2 regions of the Streptomyces sp. NPDC029216 genome follow, and region 1 is predicted to be linked to the other one. Evidence: riboswitches for the same ligand, from Rfam matches in the RefSeq annotation. Region 1 holds a riboswitch; the other holds the start of a gene.
The links. A riboswitch is a leader RNA that binds a small molecule or an ion and turns the genes downstream of it on or off. The one in region 1 is predicted to bind glycine.
Positions count from the first base shown of each region.

Region 1 (7,557 bases):
GCTGGCCCTGCGGACGGGGACGCCGATCTACGGCAGCGACGGCGTGCTGGACGACGCCGGAATCGCGATTCCCGACGAGCAGGAGGACGAGGTGGAGAAGTTCCGCGAGTTCCTCGACCAGATCTCTCCTGAGGACTTCGGCACGGGCCCGCAGTAGGGCCGGATGTCGTCGCGGCGCGGCCCGCGTCGTCCACCGGGTACTTTCAGCCCATTCGAGTAGCCTTTCCCCGCAATGGGGTACGGGAAACCACTCTCAGGGTGATTATCACTCGGCGTGCCGAGTGTGGCGATCGTTGACGCACCCCTGGTCACTGCCTACCTTCAAGGTGGCAGGTCAAGGACGGAGGGTCGGCGTGAGGATCACGGGCGACGGTACGACCGGGGGCATCCCCGTACGGAGTGACGGTGGGCCGTCCCCGCTGCCCGGCGGCGGGGCGGGTTCCGCGCACCGTCAGCCGGCGTCGAAGCCGGTCGGACCGGTGAACGACGCCCCCGCGCCCGAGCAGGTCGGCTACCGCGGGCCGACGGCCTGCGCCGCCGCCGGGATCACGTACCGGCAGCTGGACTACTGGGCGCGCACCGGGCTGGTGGAGCCCAGCGTGCGGCCCGCGTACGGGTCGGGGACCCAGCGGCTGTACAGCTTCCGCGACGTCGTCGTCCTCAAGATCGTGAAGCGCTTCCTGGACACCGGGGTGGCCCTCCAGAACATCCGCACCGCCGTGCAGCACCTGCGCGGCCGGGGCTTCTCCGACCTGGAGCGCATGACGCTGATGAGCGACGGCGCGACCGTGTACGAGTGCACCTCCCCGGACCAGGTCGTGAGCCTGCTCCAGGGCGGCCAGGGCGTCTTCGGCATCGCGGTGGGCGTGGTCTGGCGCGACGTCGAGAACGCGCTGTCGCAGCTGCACGGGGAGCGCGTGGACACGGGGGAGACCGTGGTCGGCCACAACCCCGCCGACGAGCTCGCCGCCCGCAGGAACCGGGCCGGCTGACGCCCCCGCGGCCCGGCCGCCGGGCGCGGGAACGGAAGATCACCGCGTTGTCAGTGGCATAGGGCAGCATCGGTGCTGTGAGAACCGCGCCGACCATCCTGCATCTGGACATGGACGCCTTCTACGCCTCCGTGGAGCAGGCGTCGAAGCCCAGCCTGCGCGGGAAGGCCGTGATCGTGGGCGGGCTCGGCCCGCGCGGAGTGGTGGCCACCGCCTCGTACGAGGCCAGGCGCTTCGGGGTGCACTCGGCGATGCCGACCGCCCAGGCCCGCCGGCTCTGCCCAAACGGCGCGTACCTGATCCCCCGCTTCCTGGTCTACCGCGAGGTCAGCGAGGTGGTCATGGGCCTGCTGCGCGAGCTGTCGCCGCTGGTGGAGCCCCTCAGCCTGGACGAGGCCTTCGTGGACCTGGAGGCGGGCGGCCGGGCCTTCGACTCCGCGAGCGCCCGGGCCACGGGGGAGCGGCTGCGGGCCGACATCACGGCCGCCACGGGGCTCAGCGGCTCCGTGGGCCTGGCCGGGTCGAAGATGCTCGCCAAGGTGGCCTCCGAGGAGGCCAAGCCGAACGGGCTGCTGCTGATCGAGCCCGGGACCGAGCGGGAGCTGCTCGCCCCGATGTCGGTGCGGACCCTGCCCGGGGTCGGTCCGGCCACCGGGGAGCACCTGCGCCGGGCCGGGATCACCACGGTGGGGGAGCTGGCCGAAGCCGGTGAGGACGAGCTGGTCCGGATGGTGGGCCGGGCGCACGGGGTCGGGCTGTACCGGATGGCCCTGGGGCTGGACGACCGGCCGGTGGTCGCCGAGCGGGACGCGAAGTCGGTGTCGGTGGAGGACACCTTCGACGTGGACCTCCACGACCGGGTGCGGATCCGCTACGAGGTGCAGCGCCTCGCCGACCGGTGCGTGGGCCGGCTGCGCGGCTCCGGGCACTCGGGGCGGACCATCGTGCTGAAGGTGCGCCGCTACGACTTCTCGACCCTGACCCGCTCCGAGACCCTGCGCGGGCCCACCGACGACCCGGCGGTGGTGCGCGAGGCGGCCGCGCGGCTGCTGGAGGGCGTGGACACCACCGGCGGGGTGCGGCTGCTGGGGGTCGGTGTGACCGGGCTGGCGGACTACACCCAGGAGGACCTCTTCGCCCAGGCGCTCGGCGCGGGGGCGGAGGAGGAGGCCACCGCCCCGCAGGACGGGGCCCGGGAGACGGACGGGACCGCCGTGGGCGGTGCCCCGGGGGCTCCAGGGGCCCCTGAGGCGGCCGTGGCACCGGGGGAGGACCCGCAGGCCGCCGCCGCACGGCACTGGCCCGCGGGCAGTGACGTACGGCACGCGGTGTACGGGCCCGGCTGGGTCCAGGGCAGCGGGGTGGGGCGGGTGACCGTGCGGTTCGAGCAGCCCGGATCACCGCCGGGGCGGGTGCGTACCTTCCGGATGGACGACCCCGAGCTGGAGGCCTCCGACCCGCTGCCCCTCGTGGGGCCGGCCGGTCAGTGGTCCTCCGGCGGCGGGAGGTGGAAGTCGGCGGGCAGCGACACGTCCAGTCCGTAGTGGTGGTAGAGCTGGAGCTCCTGCTCGGGGGAGAGGTGGCGGCCCACACCGAAGTCGGGGGCGTCCTTGATCAGGGAGCGTTCGAAGGGGACGCGCAGCACCTCTCCGTCCACCTCGCTCGGCTCCAGCGGGACGAAGGCGTCCCGGCCGAACAGGCCGGTGCGGACCGCTGCCCACTCCGGGACGCCGGTGGCGTCGTCCAGGTAGACCTCGTCCACGGTGCCGATCTTGGCCCCGTTCCGGTCGAACGCCTTGCGGCCGATCAGGCTGCGCGGATCGATGTCGGTCTGCACGGTCCCTCCACATGGTCGCAGTCATCCGTAATGACTACAAAAGTGCATATTCGGATAGAGGGCCACTCGAGGGAGGGTCCAGATCCTCGCTGGTAGGCTGGGTGACGGCTGTTGACCCTGTGCGGGAGAGTCCTCCGAGTGAGCTCGACGGAGGCGCCGAAGGAGCAAATCCTCCCCGGAATCTCTCAGGCATACGTACCGCACGTGACGAGGCCACTCTGGAAAGCAGGAGCGGGTGCCCGGGCGCGCAGTGCCGGACTCCGCTCCTCACCGACGGTGAAAGCCGGATACCGGGCGACCCCCGGGACTCCGGTGAAGCTCTCAGGTTGAGATGACAGAGGGGGAGGCCGTCCGGGTGCCCGCGCCGTGGTGCCCCTCGCAGGTCATACGACCAGGAGGCCTCCGTAATGACCGCCAACCGCATTCCGCTCTCCCAGCTCGAGCGGGGCATCCCCTTCGAGCAGCGTCACATCGGCCCGGATGCCGAGGCGCAGGCGAAGATGCTCGCCCAGGTGGGCTACGGCTCCCTCGACGAGCTGACCGCCGCCGCGGTACCGGATGTGATCAAGACCGCCGAAGCGCTGAACCTGCCCGAGGCGCGGACCGAGGCCGAGGTGCTCGCCGAGCTGCGCTCGCTCGCCGACCGCAACCAGGTCCTCTCGCCGATGATCGGTCTCGGCTACTACGGGACCTTCACGCCGCCGGTGATCCTGCGCAACGTGATGGAGAACCCGGCCTGGTACACGGCCTACACCCCGTACCAGCCGGAGATCTCGCAGGGCCGCCTCGAGGCGCTGCTGAACTTCCAGACCCTGGTCGCCGACCTGACCGGCCTGCCCACCTCCGGTGCCTCCCTGCTCGACGAGGGCACCGCGGCCGCCGAGGCCATGTCGCTGGCCCGCCGCGTCGGCAAGGTCAAGGGCGGGGTCTTCCTCATCGACGCCGACGCGCTGCCGCAGACCATCGCCGTGATCGAGACCCGCGCCGAGCCGACGGGCGTCGAGGTCGTCGTCGCCGACCTGTCCGAGGGCATCCCGGCCGAGATCGCCGAGCGCGGCGTCTTCGGCGTGCTCCTCCAGTACCCCGGCGCCTCCGGCGCCGTGCGCGACCTCAAGGCCGTCATCGACCAGGCCCACGAGCTCGGTGCCATCGTCACCGTCTCCGCCGACCTGCTCGCGCTGACCCTGCTGACCTCCCCCGGCGCCCTCGGCGCGGACATCGCCGTCGGCACCACCCAGCGCTTCGGCGTCCCGATGGGCTTCGGCGGCCCGCACGCCGGCTACATGGCCGTCCAGGCCAAGCACGCCCGCTCGCTGCCCGGCCGCCTCGTGGGCGTCTCCGTGGACGCGGACGGCAACAAGGCCTACCGCCTGGCCCTGCAGACCCGCGAGCAGCACATCCGCCGCGAGAAGGCCACCAGCAACATCTGCACCGCGCAGGTGCTGCTCGCCGTCATGGCCGGCATGTACGCCGTCTACCACGGCCCCGACGGCCTGAAGACGATCGCCCGCCGCACCCACCGCTACGCCGCCCTGCTCGCCGCGGGCCTGACGGCCGGCGGGGTCGAGCTGGTGCACGGCTCCTTCTTCGACACGGTCACCGCCCGCGTCCCCGGCAAGGCCGCCGAGGTCGCCGCCGCCGCCCGCGAGGGCGGGGTGAACCTGTACCAGGCCGACGCCGACCACGTCTCGATCTCCTGCGACGAGACCACCCTGCGCGCCGACCTCGAAGCCGTCTGGGCCGCCTTCGGCGTCTCCGCGGACATCGAGGCCCTGGACGCGACCACCGCCGACGCGCTGCCCGAGGGCCTGCTGCGCTCGGACGCGTACCTGACCCACCCGGTCTTCCACCAGCACCGCTCCGAGACCGCGATGCTGCGCTACCTGCGCAAGCTCTCGGACAAGGACTACGCGCTGGACCGCGGCATGATCCCGCTGGGCTCCTGCACCATGAAGCTCAACGCGACCACCGAGATGGAGCCGGTGACCTGGCCCGAGTTCGGCCAGCTGCACCCCTTCGCCCCGGTCGAGCAGGCCGAGGGGTACCTCACGCTCATCAACGAGCTGGAGGAACGTCTCTGCGAGGTCACCGGCTACGACAAGGTCTCCATCCAGCCGAACGCCGGCTCCCAGGGCGAGCTCGCCGGCCTGCTGGCCGTGCGCGCCTACCACCGCGCCAACGGCGACGAGCAGCGCACCATCTGTCTCATCCCGTCCTCCGCGCACGGCACCAACGCCGCCAGCGCCGTGATGGCCGGCATGAAGGTCGTCGTCGTCAAGACCGCCGACGACGGCGAGGTGGACGCCGACGACCTGCGCGCCAAGATCGAGCAGTACCGCGACGAGCTGGCCGTGCTCATGATCACGTACCCGTCGACGCACGGTGTGTTCGAGGAGCACGTCGCCGACATCTGCGCCCAGGTGCACGAGGCCGGCGGCCAGGTCTACGTGGACGGCGCCAACCTGAACGCCCTGGTGGGCCTGGCCAAGCCGGGTCACTTCGGCGGCGACGTCTCGCACCTGAACCTGCACAAGACCTTCTGCATCCCGCACGGCGGCGGCGGCCCGGGCGTCGGCCCGGTCGGTGTCCGGGCGCACCTGGCCCCGTACCTGCCGAACCACCCGCTCCAGCCGACCGCCGGCCCGGAGACGGGCGTCGGCCCGATCTCGGCCGCCCCGTGGGGCTCGGCGGGCATCCTGCCGATCTCCTGGTCGTACGTGCGCCTGATGGGCGGCGAGGGCCTCAAGCGCGCCACCCAGGTGGCCGTGCTCGGCGCCAACTACATCGCCAAGCGCCTGGAGCCGCACTACCCGGTGCTCTACACCGGCCCGGGTGACCTGGTCGCGCACGAGTGCATCATCGACCTGCGCCCGCTGTCGAAGGAGACCGGCGTCAGCGTCGACGACATCGCCAAGCGCCTGATCGACTACGGCTTCCACGCCCCGACCATGTCCTTCCCGGTGGCCGGCACGCTCATGATCGAGCCGACCGAGTCCGAGGACCTCGCCGAGATCGACCGCTTCTGCGACGCGATGATCGCCATCCGCGCCGAGATCGAGCGGGTCGCGGGCGGCGAGTGGCCGGTGGACGACAACCCGCTGGCCAACGCCCCGCACACGGCGGCGGCGCTGGGCGGCGAGTGGAACCACCCGTACACCCGCGACGAGGCCGTCTTCCCCGGTGGCGTGTCCGCCGCCGAGAAGTACTGGCCGCCGGTGCGCCGCATCGACGGTGCGTTCGGCGACCGGAACCTGGTGTGCTCCTGCCCGCCGCTGGACGAGTACGACGCCTGAGCCCTCGGGCCCGGCGGCCCCTGAGGGGGCGCTGACACGGTGAAGGGGCCGGCCCCGGAGCTTTCCGCTCCGGGACCGGCCCCTTCCGTGCGTCGCGTTCGTGCGTCGTGCGTGCGTGGTGCGTGCTCAGGCCGCCGCGAGCGGGCGGTGCGGAGCGATGATCTGGCCGTCCGGCAGCAGCTCACCGGTGTCCTCGAAGAGCAGGACGCCGTTGCACAGCAGGCTCCAGCCCTGTTCCGGGTGGTTGGCCACCGGGCGCGCGGCCTCCCGGTCGGCGGACTCTGATGACGGGCAGGCAGGCTGGTGCTGGCACATGGATGCGTTCTTTCGCTGCGGTGTGGTCTGTTCGCTACGGCTCGATGCGTGATTCATGGCCGTCCCCCTGGGTCGTCCCCGCACCTGCGGGGAGGATGTCCTCAGTCTTCCCCCATGAGGGCTGCTTCGCAGGGATTTCCCGGCAGCAGTCCTCATGGATTGAGGACGCATCACTCGTGCGGGCGGTTCAAGCCAACTGCCCTGTCCTTTCGGATGGTTCGCAGCTGGTCCCGGAGGACTAGGCCGAATGGGTAATGCGGGTCAACCCCGTGGTCCGGGCCCGGGCATGCCGCGGGCGCGGCCCGGATCGCGGGCCGCGCCGTGGGCGGAACGCAGGGTTCAGGCCGCCGGGGCCGCCAGCGCGGGGGGTGCGGGCGGGGCGGCCGGGGTCAGCCGGCGGATCAGCACCGGCAGCAGCTCCGACACGGGATGCGGCCGGTACGGGGCGATCCCGGGCGGGGCCGGGGCCAGCGGCACCAGCAGGTCGGCGGCGGCGGGGAGGCCGGCGGCTGCGTCGGCGCCCACCGCCCCGTGCAGCCACAGGGTCAGCATGTACAGCTCCGGTACGGACAGCAGCCGGGGCTGGTAGCTCTTGCCGAGCTGTTCCGCCTGGCGCAGGGCGCGCTCGGTGGCGGCGACGTAGGGGCCCTCGAAGAAGTGCGAGAAGGTCCAGCCGTCCGGGGTGAGGCGGGTGTCGGCCGCCGCCACGAAGCGGTCGCCGCTGCGGATCAGGAACCGCCAGCCGGTCAGGCGGGTACGGGGCGGCCTGCCGTCGGCCCCGCGGCCGGACATGCTCAGGCGGTCGAGCACGTGGACCGGAAGGGGGAGCTCGGCGGTCATCGGGCCCTGGATCGCGCGCAGGGCCGGGGTGTGTGCCTCGTGGACGGCGGTGGGAGAACCGAGTGCCGCGAGAACGCTGCGCAGGGCGGGCGCGGGAGCCGGGGGGACATGCAGCGGCATGGTGGGTCGCCTCTCACTTGGGAGACCTGTGGTGCAGGGGAAGGTGCGGACGGCGCTGTCGCATTCTGGGGTCAGAGGTGGGCATTGGGGCAATGGCCGCGCGCCAACTCTCTGCCTCGTTTGCGGAGTTTATACGACATGTGTTCACACAGTGTTTCGG
Region 1 covers NZ_JBEZWL010000131.1:7,742-15,298, forward strand. The annotation lists gene AB0F18_RS31470 (bifunctional nuclease family protein) at 1-157, shown strand, start outside; gene AB0F18_RS31475 (MerR family transcriptional regulator) at 354-992, shown strand; gene AB0F18_RS31480 (DNA polymerase IV) at 1,070-2,536, shown strand; gene AB0F18_RS31485 (PRC-barrel domain-containing protein) at 2,476-2,829, opposite strand; glycine riboswitch at 2,942-3,040, shown strand; gene gcvP (aminomethyl-transferring glycine dehydrogenase) at 3,237-6,122, shown strand; gene AB0F18_RS31495 (DUF5999 family protein) at 6,249-6,437, opposite strand; gene AB0F18_RS31500 (hypothetical protein) at 6,777-7,397, opposite strand.

Region 2 (7,557 bases), on a different contig from region 1:
TCGGGCGCTCGACCAGCCGCCAGACCCGCAGATGAATGGATGCGCAACCGTGATCTGAGGCTTGAGTTCCCGTTATCCGGACTCGGCTCCCGGCTCAGCGGAGCAAGACCGTCCGTTCGGTACGCAAACGGACATGGCGCCCAACCCCTCGGAGGAGCACGCCAATTGGGTCCCCATCCAGGGTGAAATCCGGACAAGGCGAAGGCCGCCGGGAACGATGGTTCCCGACGGCCTGAAGTGGTCCCGGACGGCCCGTCTCACGGTGTGGGCATACCGGAAATGTCCCTGTAACAAGCTCGGTGTTCGGCCCGGCGGCGGCTCAGTAGGCGGCCGCCTGCCCCTCACGGTCGTAGAACGGCCGCGTCTGCGCGCGTAGCCACATGGCCACGGGATCGTGCTCGTCAGCGAGCGCGACGGTGCACACCGGGACCCCCTCGGGCACCGCGCCGACCGACTGGCGCATCATCTCCCGTACGGATTCCAGCGCGGGCGCGGAGGCGTCGTACAGGTCGAGCCCGACCGCGAGGTACGCCGACCCCAGCGCGGGCTGCACCCAGGCGCGGCGCAGCGACCGGACGGCGGGCGTGCGGTGCGCGTGCTGGGTCAGCAGCCCGTAGAACTGCGGGAGCTCCAGGGCCGGCTCGGACAGCCGCAGCGGTCCCGCCGGCATCCGGTCCAGGCCGGTCGCGACCCGGCGCAGGTCGGCCCACGGGATGCCGAGGCCGCCGCCCTGGGCGTGCGGGTTGACCCACAGGCCCCAGCGGTCGGGGTAGAGGGCGCGGGCGATGTCCCGGCCGGTGACCACCTCGTAGCCGCGGTTCCAGCCGCTGGCGGCCAGCTCCTGCGGGGAGGTCACGCAGGGCGCGTAACCGAGGCCCTCGACCTCCATGCCGCCGTACTGGGCGTCCGGTGAGCCCGGCTGCCCCTGCCAGAGCAGCATCCACAGCCGGCCCTCGGCGAGGGCGCGCAGGAATGACTCGTAGTTCTCATAGCGCCCGGGAGTCACCTGGCGCAGCATGTGCTCGACCTGCCCGGCCGCGGCCGTGCCTGACGCACTCACCCGGCTACCCCTCTTCGTCTTCGTCCGCCCGTCGTCTCCACGTCCCGAACAGCTTAAGCGGCGCTACGGGAGGTAGAAGGGGCGCACGCGCTCACGAATCCAGTCCGTGACCGGGTCCTCGGCGGCCTCCAGCAGGATCAACTGGACGGGCCAGGGTGCCGGTACGCGGGCCAGGGCGCGGCCGAGCGCCTCCAGCGGGGCGGTCCGGGACCCGGAGTCCCATCCCACCAGCCGGACACCGATGTAGAGCTCGGGGTCCTTGCCCTCGACGCTGGCGAGGCAGCGGTGCGCGGCGGCGACGACGCCGGTGGCTCGGAACTCCTCGGCGGCGGCGGCGAGGAAGTCGACGGGGTCGTCCTGCCAGTCGGGCTCGAAGAGGCGGACGCGGGCGCCGGTGGCGGGGCCGTCGAGCTCGGTCCGGCCGGCGCGGCAGAGCTGGGCGACGGCGGCGGGGGGCAGGGGGACGCCGACGGCGCCCTCGGGGTTCACGGCGATGCCGAGCTGAGGGGGCAGGCCGCGGGCGAACTCGACGGCGGGGGCGACCGCGAAGTCCATGTCGGGGCCGGCGGCGAAGCGGAGCTGGGCCTCGGAGCTGTAGACGGGGACGTAGGCCTCGCCGGCGATGAGCATGGTGGGGAGGTCGAGGGAGTGGCTGTCGGGGCCGCCGCCCTGCGGGAGCGGGACCCAGACCTGGCTGCGGCCGAGGGCCTCCAGGATGCGGGGGCCGGCGTCGGGCCGGCCGAGGGCCGCTCCGAGCGTCTGTTCCAACTCGTTCGCCGGCCAGCCGTTGCCCTGCATGTGCCCCTGCTCTCCGTGTGGGTTTCCGTGGCGGATATCGCCCCGAGGCTACCGGGCGGCTCCGCCGGGGGGCCGGGGGCTACGGCGTGAAGGTGATGCCCGTCAGGGTGGCGGCCGAGCGGCGGTCCAGGAGGGTGGTGGAGGCGCAGCCTCTCGGGGAGTGGCCCGACTCGGCCGCCGTCAGGAGGCGGGTCACCGCCGCGCGGTGGCGGGCGAAGGCGTACGCGGAGACGCCGCGGCCGCGGGCGGTCTGGCCCGCGAGGGCCTCCTCGGGGGTGGCGTCCAGCAGGAGGAGGTGCAGGCGCCGGCCCCGGCGGCGGGCCGTGGCCGACAGGAGGGCCCGGACCCAGGTCTGGGTGCCGCAGTCGTGGACGACCAGAGAGGCGCCGGAGCGCAGCTCGCGCCACAGGGTCCAGTAGTGGGACGCCCGGACCAGCGGGCGGTACACGGCGTACGGGAGCGCCGTCGGCATCCGGCGTTCCCAGCGTTCGCGGACGTCCTGGGAGTCGATGCCGCCGCCCGGCGCGGCGCGCTTGATCAGGGTGCTCTTGCCGCCGCCCGGCAGGCCGGAGACGACCACGATGTCCCCGGCGGGGAAGCTCAGCCGGCGTGGGCCGCGGGGCACCGGTCCGCGCAGGTCGCGGACCGTGCGGACGGCCGCGGGGGCGGGGGCGAGGGGCCGCGCCCGGGCCGTCGCGTCCACCGTTCCCGTACTCGTCGCCACTCCGAATCTCCGCACCGTGATCGTCTCCCCCCATCGGACCGCGAAGGGCCCTATGCCCGCTGAGTGTAAAGAGACGGTAATCCCGGCGTCCCGGTTCCGGGCGGGCCGTCCAGTGGCTGGGACCCGACCGGGGGCCGTGGGGTTCAGGAGGCACGCGCGTTCCGTACGTTCTTCCGGGCCCCACTGCCCGCTTCCGTGCGTCCCGTGGCATGATGTGCGCCATCTGGACACCAACTGCATACCGGCCGCTTGAATCCGCGCGGGAGAGTCCCGGCTGGCCGCATGGCCGTGCCCGGGCGCCGAAGGAGCAAGTACCTCCCTTGAATCTCTCAGGCCCCGTACCGCGTGGATGAGGCAGATCTGAAAAGCGAGCTGCGCGACAGCTCCACCCAAGGTGCAAGTCGACGTTCCCCCTGCGGGAACTCTCGGCGAACCTCTCAGGTTCCGATGACAGATGGGGAGGATCGTCCTCGTCATGTCATGCCCTGGGACCCGGGAGCCACACCCATGAGCACTGCCCCCCGCCTGACCGCGCTCGACGCGCTGCACCGCTCGCTCGGTGCGACCATGACCGACTTCGCGGGCTGGGACATGCCGCTGCGCTACGCGAGTGAGCGCGACGAGCACAACGCCGTGCGGACCAAGGCCGGTCTGTTCGACCTCTCCCACATGGGCGAGATCACCGTGCACGGCCCCGAGGCCGTCAAGGCGCTGGACTACGCCCTGGTCGGGAACATCTCCACCGTCGGCGTCGGCCGCGCCCGCTACACGCACATCTGCCAGGAGGACGGCGGCATCCTGGACGACCTGATCGTCTACCGCCTCGGCGAGACCGAGTACATGGTCGTCGCCAACGCCTCCAACGCGCAGGTCGTGCTGGACGCCCTCACCGAGCGCGCCGCCGGCTTCGACACCGAGGTCCGCGACGACCGCGACGCCTACGCGCTGATCGCCGTCCAGGGCCCCGAGTCCCCCGGCATCCTCGCCTCGCTGACCGACGCCGACCTGGACGGCCTGAAGTACTACGCCGGCCTGCCGGGCACCGTCGCGGGCGTGCCCGCGCTGATCGCCCGGACCGGCTACACCGGTGAGGACGGCTTCGAGCTGTTCGTCTCCCCCGAGCACGCCGTGGAGCTGTGGCAGGCGCTGACCAAGGCGGGCGAGGGCGTCGGCCTGGTCCCGGCCGGCCTGTCCTGCCGCGACACCCTGCGCCTGGAGGCGGGCATGCCGCTGTACGGGCACGAGCTGACCACCTCCCTCACGCCCTTCGACGCCGGGCTGGGCCGGGTCGTGAAGTTCGAGAAGGAGGGCGACTTCGTCGGCCGCGCCGCCCTGGAGGCCGCCGCCGAGCGCGCCGCCACGCAGGCCCCGCGCAAGCTGGTCGGCCTGGTCGCCGAGGGCCGCCGCGTCCCGCGGGCCGGGTTCTCCGTGGTCGCCGACGGCAAGGTCATCGGCGAGGTCACCTCGGGCGCCCCGTCCCCGACGCTGGGCAAGCCGATCGCGATGGCGTACGTCGACGCGGAGCACGCCGCGCCCGGCACCTCCGGCGTCGGCGTGGACATTCGCGGTACGCATGAGCCGTACGAGGTCGTGGCCCTGCCGTTCTACAAGCGGCAGAAGTGACCCTCGGGTCCCTGGGACCCCTCGCCGCACGTGTCGGCACGCAAGACCACCGTTCGTATCCACCGCACCGCATCCAGGAGAATCAGGTCATGAGCAACCCCCAGCAGCTGCGTTACACCAAGGAGCACGAGTGGCTGTCGGACGCCGTCGACGGCGTCGCGACGGTCGGCATCACCGAGTTCGCGGCCACCGCGCTCGGTGACGTCGTCTTCGCCCAGCTCCCCGAGGTCGGCGACACGGTCACCGAGGGCGAGACCTGCGGTGAGCTGGAGTCGACCAAGTCGGTCAGCGACCTGTACTCCCCCGTCTCCGGTGAGATCGTCGAGTTCAACCAGGACGTCGTGGACGACCCGGCGCTGGTGAACTCCGCCCCGTTCGAGGGTGGCTGGCTGTTCAAGGTGCGCCTCTCGGAGGAGCCGAAGGACGCGCTCTCCTTCGACGAGTACACCGCCCTCACCGCCGGTAACTGACACCCCAGGGGATCCTGATGTCCGTTCTGAACACCCCCCTCCACGAGCTCGACCCCGACGTCGCCGCCGCCGTCGACGCCGAGCTCGTGCGCCAGCAGTCGACCCTGGAAATGATCGCGTCGGAGAACTTCGCTCCGGTCGCCGTCATGGAGGCCCAGGGCTCGGTCCTGACCAACAAGTACGCCGAGGGCTACCCGGGCCGCCGCTACTACGGCGGCTGCGAGCACGTCGACGTGGTCGAGCAGATCGCGATCGACCGCATCAAGGCGCTGTTCGGCGCCGAGGCCGCGAACGTCCAGCCGCACTCCGGTGCGCAGGCCAACGCCGCCGCGATGTTCGCGCTGCTGAAGCCGGGCGACACGATCATGGGCCTGAACCTGGCCCACGGCGGTCACCTGACCCACGGCATGAAGATCAACTTCTCCGGCAAGCTCTACAACGTGGTCCCGTACCACGTCGACGAGACCGGCCAGGTCGACATGGCCGAGGTCGAGCGCCTCGCCAAGGAGTCCAAGCCGCAGCTGATCGTCGCCGGCTGGTCCGCCTACCCGCGCCAGCTGGACTTCGCCGCGTTCCGCCGGATCGCGGACGAGGTCGGCGCGTACCTGATGGTCGACATGGCCCACTTCGCGGGTCTGGTCGCCGCGGGTCTGCACCCGAACCCGGTGCCGCACGCCCACGTGGTCACCACCACCACGCACAAGACCCTCGGCGGTCCGCGCGGCGGTGTCATCCTGTCGACGCAGGAGCTGGCCAAGAAGATCAACTCCGCGGTCTTCCCGGGCCAGCAGGGCGGTCCGCTGGAGCACGTGATCGCGGCCAAGGCCGTCTCCTTCAAGGTCGCGGCCTCGCCCGAGTTCAAGGAGCGCCAGGAGCGCACCCTGGAGGGCGCGAAGATCATCGCCGAGCGCCTGGTGCAGCAGGACGTCACCGAGGTGGGCGTCTCCGTCCTCTCCGGCGGCACCGACGTGCACCTGGTCCTGGTCGACCTGCGCAACTCCGAGCTGGACGGCCAGCAGGCCGAGGACCGGCTCCACGAGATCGGCATCACGGTCAACCGGAACGCCATCCCGAACGACCCGCGCCCGCCGATGGTCACCTCGGGTCTGCGCATCGGTACGCCGGCGCTGGCCACCCGCGGCTTCGGCGCCGAGGACTTCCGCGAGGTCGCCGAGATCATCGCGCAGGCCCTGAAGCCGTCGTTCGACGCGGACGACCTCAAGGCGCGCGTCTCCGCGCTCGCCGCGAAGTTCCCGCTGTACCCGTCGCTCTAGTCACGGGCCCGGAGGGGGCCCGGCCTTGTGTTGCACAGGGCCGGGCCCTTTTCAGGACGGACACGCACCCATGGACATGAGCGGCGGCTCAAGGAGACCCATCCCGTGTACGGCACCGCCCGCCCGGCGATGTGGCTGAACCTGGGCTTCTCCGTGCTGCTCCTGGTCACCGTCGGCCACAGCTGGAAGACCCTGGCCCCGGTCATCTCGGCCGCGATGGTGATCTCGTACCTGATCGGCCCGGTCGCGGTGGGCGTCTTCCGCCGCACCAGGCCCGCCTTGCCCCGCCCCTTCCGGCTCCCGGCCGCCGGGGTGCTGTGCCCGCTGACCTTCGTCTTCGCGGTCTGCGCGCTGTACTGGTCGAAGTGGCCGAACACCGGCGTCGTCACCGCCCTCACCCTGCCGGCGGCCCCGGCCGCCGCGCTGGTCCTGGCCCGCGAGGGCCACCGGGACCTGGGCCGGCAGTTCGCCCCCGCCTGGTGGATCGTCTTCTTCCTGGGCGCCCTGTCCCTGCTGTCCTTCCTCGGCTCCGCCGGCTTCGGCGGGCGCGGCCTGCTCCCCGGGGGCGTGGGCATCGCCCTGGTGGCCGCCATAGCCCTCGTCACGTACCACTGGGCCGTCCGCGCCGGTGTACGGGCCCACCTGGCCGGTCTGACCGGCCCCGATCCCGTCCCGGAGGCTCCGGCGGAGCCCGCCCGGACACCGGAAGGCGAGCCGGCTCACGTCTGAACGACCCGTCCGGGAGACGGACCGTTCATCTCCACGCGTTAGGCTCGTCTGCCGGACAAAATCCGCAGATCCACCCCGTACCACCATCCCCCCCGCTCCACCCCCGCTCCACCACCCCTGCCCTTTCTCCACCCCACGAGCCGACAAGGGAGTCCGCCAGTGGCCATCTCCGTCTTCGATCTCTTCTCCATCGGTATCGGCCCCTCCTCCTCCCACACGGTCGGCCCGATGCGCGCGGCGCGCATGTTCGTGTCCCGCCTGAAGAAGGACGGCGTCCTCGCCCAGACCGCGTCCGTACGGGCGGAGCTGTTCGGCTCCCTCGGCGCCACCGGCCACGGCCACGGCACCCCCAAGGCGGTCCTGCTCGGCCTGGAGGGCCACTCCCCGCGCACGGTCGACGTCGAGACCGCCGACGCCGAGGTCGAGCGCATCCGCAAGAGCGGGAAGCTGCGGCTCCTCGGCGCGGAGATAGGCGATGTCCACGAGATCGACTTCGACGAGCCGAACCAGCTGATCCTGCACCGCCGCCGCTCGCTGCCCTACCACGCGAACGGCATGACCCTCTTCGCCTACGACGCCTCCGGCGCCCCGCTGCTGGAGAAGACGTACTACTCGGTCGGCGGCGGCTTCGTCGTGGACGAGGACGCGGTCGGCGAGGACCGGATCAAGCTCGACGACACCGTGCTGAAGTACCCCTTCCGCTCCGGCGACGAGATGCTCCGCCTCGCCGACGAGACCGGCCTGTCGATCTCCTCCCTGATGATGGAGAACGAGAAGGCCTGGCGCACGGAGGAGGAGATCCGCGAGGGCCTCCTGGAGATCTGGCGGGTCATGCAGTCCTGCGTCTCGCGCGGCATGTCCCGCGAGGGCATCCTCCCG
Region 2 covers NZ_JBEZWL010000085.1:15,678-23,234, reverse strand. The annotation lists gene AB0F18_RS26280 (enhanced serine sensitivity protein SseB C-terminal domain-containing protein) at 320-1,060, opposite strand; gene AB0F18_RS26275 (enhanced serine sensitivity protein SseB) at 1,124-1,858, opposite strand; gene AB0F18_RS26270 (AAA family ATPase) at 1,938-2,561, opposite strand; glycine riboswitch at 2,833-2,936, shown strand; gene gcvT (glycine cleavage system aminomethyltransferase GcvT) at 3,090-4,205, shown strand; gene gcvH (glycine cleavage system protein GcvH) at 4,295-4,675, shown strand; gene glyA (serine hydroxymethyltransferase) at 4,693-5,949, shown strand; gene AB0F18_RS26250 (hypothetical protein) at 6,055-6,678, shown strand; gene AB0F18_RS26245 (L-serine ammonia-lyase) at 6,838-7,557, shown strand, end outside.
Region 2: linked by a shared signal. The riboswitch ahead of gcvT (glycine cleavage system aminomethyltransferase GcvT) and the one ahead of gcvP (aminomethyl-transferring glycine dehydrogenase) in region 1 are both predicted to bind glycine.